Regions from separate parts of the Mesorhizobium shangrilense genome, predicted to be linked through region 2. Evidence: predicted binding sites of a transcription regulator. Region 2 holds the regulator's gene; the other holds the start of a gene.
What was found. Region 2 encodes LexA, which represses DNA repair genes until DNA is damaged. Its sites were predicted from a motif close to TGTTCNNNNTGTGTTCNG; they were not measured.
Positions count from the first base shown of each region.

Region 1 (4,213 bases), 3.5 Mb from region 2:
TGTATGTGGTGAAGCCCAAGATGCACGGGCCGGAGGAAGTCGCCTTCGCCGCCGAGATCTTTGGCCGTGTCGAGGCGCTGCTCGGGATGGCCGACAATACCATCAAGATGGGCATCATGGACGAGGAGCGGCGCACCACCGTCAACCTCAAGGAGGCGATCCGCGCGGCAAAAGACCGCGTCGCCTTCATCAACACCGGCTTCCTCGACCGCACCGGCGACGAGATCCACACCTCGATGGAAGCCGGCCCGATGATCCGCAAGGGCGACATGAAGCAGGCGGCCTGGATTTCCGCCTACGAAGCCTGGAATGTCGACACTGGCCTCGAATGCGGACTGGCCGGCCATGCCCAGATCGGCAAGGGCATGTGGGCGATGCCCGACCTGATGGCGGCGATGCTGGTCGAAAAGATCGCCCATCCGAAGGCCGGCGCCAACACCGCCTGGGTGCCGTCGCCGACGGCGGCCACACTGCACGCCACGCACTACCACAAGGTCGATGTGCAGGCCGTGCAGGCGGCGCTGAGGAGCCGGCCCAAGGCAAAGCTCGACGACATCCTGTCGGTGCCGGTCGCGGTACGCCCGAACTGGAGCGACGCCGACATCCAGAAGGAGCTCGACAACAACGCACAGGGCATTCTTGGTTATGTCGTGCGCTGGATCGACCAGGGCGTCGGCTGCTCGAAAGTGCCAGATATCAACGACGTCGGGCTGATGGAGGATCGTGCCACGCTGCGCATCTCCTCGCAGCACATCGCCAACTGGCTGCGCCACGATGTCTGCTCGCGCATCCAGGTGATGGACTCCCTACGGCGCATGGCGGCGATCGTCGACCGGCAGAATGTCGGCGATCCGCTGTATCGGCCGATGGCACCGGATTTCGACAATTCAATCGCCTTCCTTGCCGCCTGCGATCTCGTCTTCAAGGGCCGCGAGCAGCCCAATGGCTATACGGAGCCGGTGCTGCACGCACGGCGGCTGGAGCTGAAGGCGAAAGAGCGGGTGGGCTAGGCGCCAACGGTAGATCCCTAGCGCTGACGTCCCCCTCCCCCTTGAGGGAGGGTGGCCGCGAAGCGGACGGGAGGGGTCGTCGAAGAGACTCTCGGCCTTGCCGAAGTTTGAAACCGAGCAGGTTTCGGACGTATCGATGAACGCCCTACCAAGGCACATCGTCGAAATTGGAGTTGGCGCACTGCCGTTGCGACCCCTCCCGTCCGCTTCGCGGCCACCCTCCCCTCAAGGGGGAGGGAAACGTCACGCCGCCTGCGCCACCCGCTCAGACATCATCCGGTAGGAAATCGCCTCGGCCAGATGGATGCGGCCCACCGTTTCGCTGGCGTCGAGGTCGGCCAGCGTCCGCGCGACTTTCAGCACGCGATGATAGGCTCGGGCGGAGAAGCCGAGCTTTTCGCTGGCGTCCTTCAGCAGCGTCAGGCCGGCGGCGTCCGGCGTCGCGATCGACTCGATGATGGAAGGCGAACAGTGCGCATTGGTGGTGGCGCGGGTGACGCCGAGGCGTTCGAAACGCTCGCGCTGGATGGTGCGGGCGCGCGCCACGCGCAGCGCCACGGCCTCGCTTTTCTCGGCCCGGTCCGGCCGGATCAGATCGCTGGCCGAAACCGCCGGCACCTCGATACGCAGATCGATGCGGTCGAGCAGAGGGCCGGAAATGCGCGCCTGATAGTCGGTGCGGCAGCGCTCGCCGCGCAGGCAGCGATAGCCGGGCTCGCCAGCCATGCCGCAGCGGCACGGATTCATCGCCGCGACCAGTTGGATGCGCGCCGGATAGGTGACGCGGTGGTTGGCGCGCGCGATCATGCAATCGCCGGTCTCCAACGGCTGGCGGAGCGCATCCAGCGTCTGCGGCGTGAATTCGGGGAATTCGTCGAGGAACAGCACGCCGTGATGGGCGAGCGAGACTTCTCCGGGCCGGGCACGTATGCCGCCGCCGACCATGGCCGCCATCGAGGCCGAATGGTGCGGGGCGCGGAATGGCCGCCGGTCGGTCAGCTTGCCTTCGCCGAGCTCGCCCGCCACCGATGCGATCATCGAGACTTCCAGAAGTTCCTTCGGCGCCAGCGGCGGCAGGATCGACGGCAGCCGCTGCGCCAGCATGGATTTTCCGGAACCGGGTGGGCCCACCATCAGCAGATTGTGCCCCCCAGCCGCCGCCACTTCCAGCGCCCGCTTGGCGGTCTCCTGGCCCTTGATGTCGCAGAGGTCGGGCAGGTCGCGCGCCGAGGCGTGGACGCCGGCCTCCGGCCGCGACAACACCTGCGTGCCACGGAAATGGTTGGCGATGGCGATCAGGCTGCGCGGCGCCAGAATATCGAATTCCCGCCCCGCCCAAGCCGCCTCCGGCCCACAAGCGAACGGACAGATCAGGCCCTTGCCCTCGGCATTGGCGCCGATCGCCGCCGGCAGCGCGCCGGCGACGGCGGCGATGGTGCCGTCGAGCGACAGTTCGCCGAGCACCACATAACCGGCCAGCATGTCGCCCGGAATGGCGCCAAGTGCCGCCATCAGGCCAAGCGCGATCGGCAAATCATAGTGGCTGCCCTCCTTGGGCAGGTCGGCGGGCGCCAGATTGACGGTGACTTTCTTCGACGGCATCGACAGGCCGGAGGCATGAAGTGCTGCCTGCACCCGTTCGCGGCTCTCGGCCACCGCCTTGTCGGCCAGGCCGACGATATGCATGTTGACCTTGCCGGGTGCGATCATCACCTGGACATCGACCGGTACGGCCTCGATGCCCTGGAAAGCCACCGTGCGAACCCGCGCCACCATTTCTTCTCAAGCCCCCAAGAGACCGGCTCGCTCGCGGCTGCGATCAGGCCGCGAGCGAGGTCAGCCTAGACAACCATAGATTTTCATTTTGAGCAAGAACATTACAGGAACATTTGACCACACAAGATCATTTGTCGCCCATGCTCGGTCTTTGATCGGGGTCTTCCAGCGCACAATCAAGTTCAGGGCTCGATGACACTAGAGAACCATCGCCGTGGTCAGGCGACAGAAGCCACTGAGAGCATGCGGGCGACTCTGGCTGCCGCAGCCATTTCACTCTCAAGGTTTCACAGCCTTCTATCTGAAGAGGGTGTTTGTCCTCGACAGGAGACGACGCCCCCAACCCAGCAAGGCTCCCTCGGGCGTCTCCACGGCAGGCTGCGCATACTTCGCGCAGAAATAGACGCAATAGGTCGTATTGCAGACCGAACTCTTGTCCCGCAGGCGCAGCGAGCCATCGAGCATGTTGCCGAGTTGCGGTCCCCCACACAGGGAAACATCGCCCTCGGGCGTGATGGCCACAAACTTGTAGCCCGCATCGCATGTGCGTCCCTTGAAGGAGGGCACGCCGCCGAGATAGTCCTCGTCGCTGAAGAAGTTGATGGTCGGCGCCTCGCCCATGCCGTCGAGAACATTCTGGTAGGCGGTCTGGCCGCCGAGGAGCGCCGTCCTGAATCGCGCCTTGTCCACCTCGCTATAGGCATCCGGATAGCGTTTGCCTTGGAAATTTTCGCGCAGGATCTTGGGCGTCACGGCAAGTCCGGCATCGCGGATGGGGCCGGCCATCTCGTCGAAGTTGGCGAGCACCTCGGGCGTCGCCACCATGGTGATCAGCATGGTGAAGCCGGCGTCGCGAAGCGTCACAGCGCGCCGCACAAAGGCGGCAATGCCATTCTTCCTCTCCCGTTCGTTGGGATGGAAGGCGGCGTGGATGAAACGGATACGCTGCGGATCAACCGCACCGATGAGTGACAGGACCGTGTCGAGGGATAGGTTGGTGTTGACCGAGAGGTGATGGCGTTGCGTCAGCAACTGGCATAGGCGACTGAATTCGGGATAGGCGGTCGGCTCCCCTCCCGTGATGTGGAGGAGCCAGGTCAGGCCGGTGGCATCGAATGCCTCCTGCCACTTCTCCGGCCTGGCGTGGGCACCTATCTTGGTGGCAAGGACTTCTGGCGGCGAGAAGCAATAGGTGCAGCGAAAATTGCATCCCCGAAGGAGGGTCCAATCAGCTTCGACATCATAGAAGCGCGAAGCGTTTCCAGGAGCGCTGCTTGCGGCAAGATGTGCCGAGGCCATCGCACTTCCATCCGCCATAGTCGTGCCCTGCTTCACGAAGCTCCGCCCCGTCGCTTCCGGTAAAAACAGAAGAGCCTCGAACGGTTAACTTACGGTACCCGGTCAAGTGGTGGGAGTCCATGCAGGCT
Region 1 is NZ_JBEWSZ010000001.1:4,840,494-4,844,706, forward strand. Features, by position in the region: gene ABVQ20_RS23360 (malate synthase G) at 1-1,010, shown strand, start outside; gene ABVQ20_RS23365 (YifB family Mg chelatase-like AAA ATPase) at 1,254-2,786, opposite strand; gene ABVQ20_RS23370 (radical SAM protein) at 3,084-4,085, opposite strand.
Region 1: ABVQ20_RS23365 (YifB family Mg chelatase-like AAA ATPase) is a predicted target of LexA. The motif match lies at 2,881-2,898, and genes of this name have one in related genera.

Region 2 (4,213 bases):
GCGTTCCAATGGCCGCCTACATGTATTCCGACGCCCCACGAACCAAGATTGACGGGGTTCGCCGCCTCGGCGGAGAGGTGCGTTTCGTCTCCCATGAGACCTGGTGGCGCTACATCACCGGCGTTGAACAACCGGACACCGATGAACTCCTCGTGAATCCCGTCACCGATCAGGCGGTGCTGGCGGGCAATGGCACGATCGGCCTGGAGATCGTCGAGGATCTGCCGGAGGTCGACTGCGTGCTGACACCCTATGGCGGCGGCGGCATGACAACCGGGGTCGCAAGCGCGCTCAAGGCACTGCGGCCGCAGGCGAAGGTCTTTGCGGTCGAGGACGAGAACGCGGCTCCAGTCACCGCCGCACTGGCAGCCGGGCGCATTGTCGAGATCAAGACACGACCGTCCTTCATCAAGAGCATTGGCGGACCGTCCCTGGTGCCCGCGCTATGGCCGTTGGCGAACCAGTCTATCGACGGAGCCATTGCCGTCAGCCTTGAGCAGGTAACGGACGCGATGCGGCTCCTGTTCTCGACCGCAAAGATCGTGGCCGAAGGCGCGGGCGCCGCATCGCTGGCCGCCGCCCTTTGCAGCGAGCACGCGACCGGCAATATCGTCTGCGTTATTTCAGGCGGAAACATTGATGCCGGCGCCTATGCGCAAGTGCTGGCCGGGGCAATCCCGCCTGCCTGAAATCCCGCCCTGGTTCACCCAAGACGATGAGCCTGATGTTCGCCCACTCGAGGCGGAGCAGTCTCTCTGCCCAAGGGGCCACTTGCGGCAGACCGGAAATGAGATTCCGCAATTGCCAATGGTTGGCAGTTTGGCTTCGTTTCGTTCACGTGCGGGCTAGGCAACCCGCGAGGCAAACCGCTTCGCAAATGGATTATTTTCCGTTGTCCGGGCGACGAGGCGAGGACTGCTGTACGGTTGCGCAAGAGGCAAAAAACGAAATGATTTCAATTTGGCCAAGCCAAAATTTGGAACCACGGCCCGCTGTCGTGGTAACCGTCGCGGGCATTGCATGGTTTCCACCCTCTGAACATATTCATTAAACTTTAAACGGTTGCGGAACACAACTGGAACAGATAGTGTTTGTTCTGGGTTTGTTTTTCTGATTCTGGTTTCAGATCCCGTCTTCGAATCCCTTGGGGGCCGCCATGCTGACGCGCAAGCAACATGAACTTCTGATGTTCATCCATGAACGGCTGAAGGAAAGCGGAATTCCCCCGTCGTTCGACGAAATGAAGGAAGCGCTCGACCTCGCTTCCAAGTCCGGAATTCACCGGCTGATCACTGCGCTGGAAGAGCGCGGGTTCATTCGCCGGCTACCCAACAGGGCTCGTGCGCTGGAAGTGCTGCGTCTTCCCGATTCCATTGCACCCGGCCTCAACGCGGCGCGCAAATTTTCACCGAGCGTCATCCAGGGCAGCCTGGGTCGACAGATCAAGCCAGCCCCCACCCGCATGCCTTCCGCTGGCAATGACGATGACGCGGTCTCCGCGATATCCATCCCGGTGATGGGCCGCATCGCCGCCGGTGTGCCGATCGATGCCATCCAGCACCAGACCCATTCCATCTCGGTGCCGCCAGACATGATCATGGGCGGCGACCACTATGCGCTGGAGGTCAAGGGCGATTCGATGATCGAGGCTGGCATCTTCGACGGCGATACTGTCATCATCCGCAACGCCGACACCGCAAGTCCCGGCGAGATCGTCGTGGCGCTGGTCGACGATGAAGAAGCGACGCTGAAACGCTTCCGCCGCAAAGGCGCCTCGATCGCCTTGGAGGCCGCCAACCCTGCCTACGAAACCCGGATCTTCGGACCCGACCGCGTCAAGGTGCAAGGCAAGCTCGTCGGACTGATCCGGCGTTATTGAGCCGGCGCAGCAACGGGTTTGTCGGGCTTGCGATAGGGCGGCAGCCCCCTCGCCTCGCGTGAGAATTTTCGTTGCTGGTGCCAAGGCCGGTACGGTCTGTCGACCGCGAAGCTTATTTTCGGTCGCGAAGTCGCTGATTGCGGGTCGAAGAAGACGGCGGCACTTCCCGTGCGGGCGAGTTGTCGTTTGGTGACGACGAGGACCGTCGGATTGCGGCAAGGGTCGTAGCCTGTCGCGTCGTTGATGACGATCAGATCAGCAAAACGACAGGCTTTCCAAGCTTTCTTGCGATCCTCCACATAAACAACGATCGCGCCGGACGGGTGTCGGGCAACGCATAGATCGTCACTGCAATAGAATGAGAATGGCGCGCCCGGCGGCAGATCAGCGGCATCAGCGATGTCGAATTGTGGATCGCTTTGGCCGAAGCTCTCCGGCTTGATGATGGTTTCGGATTGCAGCGCACGCTTCCAGTTGTCCGCCGTGAATTCGTTGGGGCGCTCGCGGCTCACTGCAAGTTCGCCACCGCCGATCGGCAACGCCACCAGCCGCGCATCTTCCGAAATCAGTACATCCGGCGCGCGCGTGTCGGAAATCGTCAGCAGGCCGGCAAGCGCGAAAGGCAGTGACGCCAGCCGCAGCCAGGTTGTCGCCATCGTCGCGATGATCAGGGCGACTGTCACCAGCAAGACCGATTGCAGCGAAATCAACCCGACCGCGTCGATCGGCGAACGTTCAGAGAACCAGGCTGACAGCGCGATCATCGCTGTCAGCCCCTTGCCCATGACATAGAGGAACGGCCCATCCGCTCCGAATGGCATGGCCAGCGAACTGAAGACCGCAAAGGGCATGACGATCACCGACACGATCGGCATGATGGCCAGATTGGCAAACAGGCTGAACGGTGACACCCGCTGGAAATGCCAGATCGCAAAGAGTGCCGTCGCGCTTCCAGCTATGATGGACGTCATGGCGAGGCCTCCGGTCGCCAGCAGCAGTTTTCGCATGAGGAAGCCGGGCAGAGATCGTCGCGGCGGCGGCGTGCTGACCTTGCGCGCGCGATAGTCGGACCAGCCGGCATAGGCACCAACGAGAGCAGCGGTCGCCGCAAAGGACATCTGGAAACTGGGGCCGACCACCTCGTGCGGCGAGACGACGATAACGGCAATGGCTGAGATTGCGAGATTGCGTATGGTCAATGCCGCCCGATCGAACAGCACAGCGACAAGCATGACCGAAAGCATGATGAAACTGCGCTCAGCCGCGACCACAATGCCGGAAATCACGAGAAAGGCGGCGATCGAGACAAGCGCGGCCGCGGCTGCGTATTTCTTGACCGGACGGCGCGAGGAGAAATCCGGAAACAAGGCGAATGAACCGCGCAGCAGCAGCATGATCGTGCCGGCAACCAGCGCCATGTGAAGTCCTGAAATGGAGATGACATGATAGATGCCGGTGCGCCGCATCGCCTCGTTGATCTCTTCGGGGATTCCGGCACGAACGCCGACGATAAGCGCGGCGGCAATCTCGCCCTCGGCGCCACCGATGCTGGTGCGGATATGATCGGCGATGGTTTCGCGCGCGTTTTCGATCGACGACCCAAGCCGCGCCGCAAACGGCATATCGTCGGAAGGAACGATCGTCGGATTGCTGAGGAAGAAGCCGCTGGCGCCAATGCCGGTGAAATAGCTGTCAAACGAGAAGTCATAACTGTCCGGACGGACCGGACCGGTGGGTGGCAACAGCCGAACATAGCCCGCGACTTGGGAACCGGCGGTCATGTCGGAGGGTATTTTTCGCGCGGAAAGGCGGACCCGTTCGGGCGCGTAGCGCAGGGTCGGTCTTGTCGTCGAGAGAACATCGATCGTCAGCCGGACGCGGCCATTCGGCATCTGGTCGAGCGAGACGACACGCCCCGTCAGTCGCGTCGAGATTTCGGAACCGAGGATCTGCGTTCCGGCGCGCCATGTCTCAACCTTGGCGGCAAGCACACCCAGCGCGCAAAGCAGCGCCATCATGAAACACAAATGGGTTTTGCGGTAGGATCGCGAGACGAATGCGCATGATGCCGCCAGGAAAACGACAGCGACAATCTTCGGAAAACCGGGTTCCTCACCCAGCGAAAAGTATCCGATCACGCCGAGTGCAAGGAATACCGGCACCAACAGAAAGGCAACGCCGCGATCAAGCTCAAGGTTGGCTGCGGACACCACCATGCCGCGGAAACCGGATAACGAAAGGCGGCCGAACTGCCGGTGCAAACGCACGACAGCACCGGCCTCCGGAACTGGATTTGCCGAGGGTATGGCAGGAGGCGCACGATCGTCACCGGGA
Region 2 is NZ_JBEWSZ010000001.1:1,353,649-1,357,861, reverse strand. Features, by position in the region: gene ABVQ20_RS06860 (pyridoxal-phosphate dependent enzyme) at 1-689, shown strand, start outside; gene lexA (transcriptional repressor LexA) at 1,157-1,879, shown strand; gene ABVQ20_RS06850 (ComEC/Rec2 family competence protein) at 1,873-4,213, opposite strand, start outside.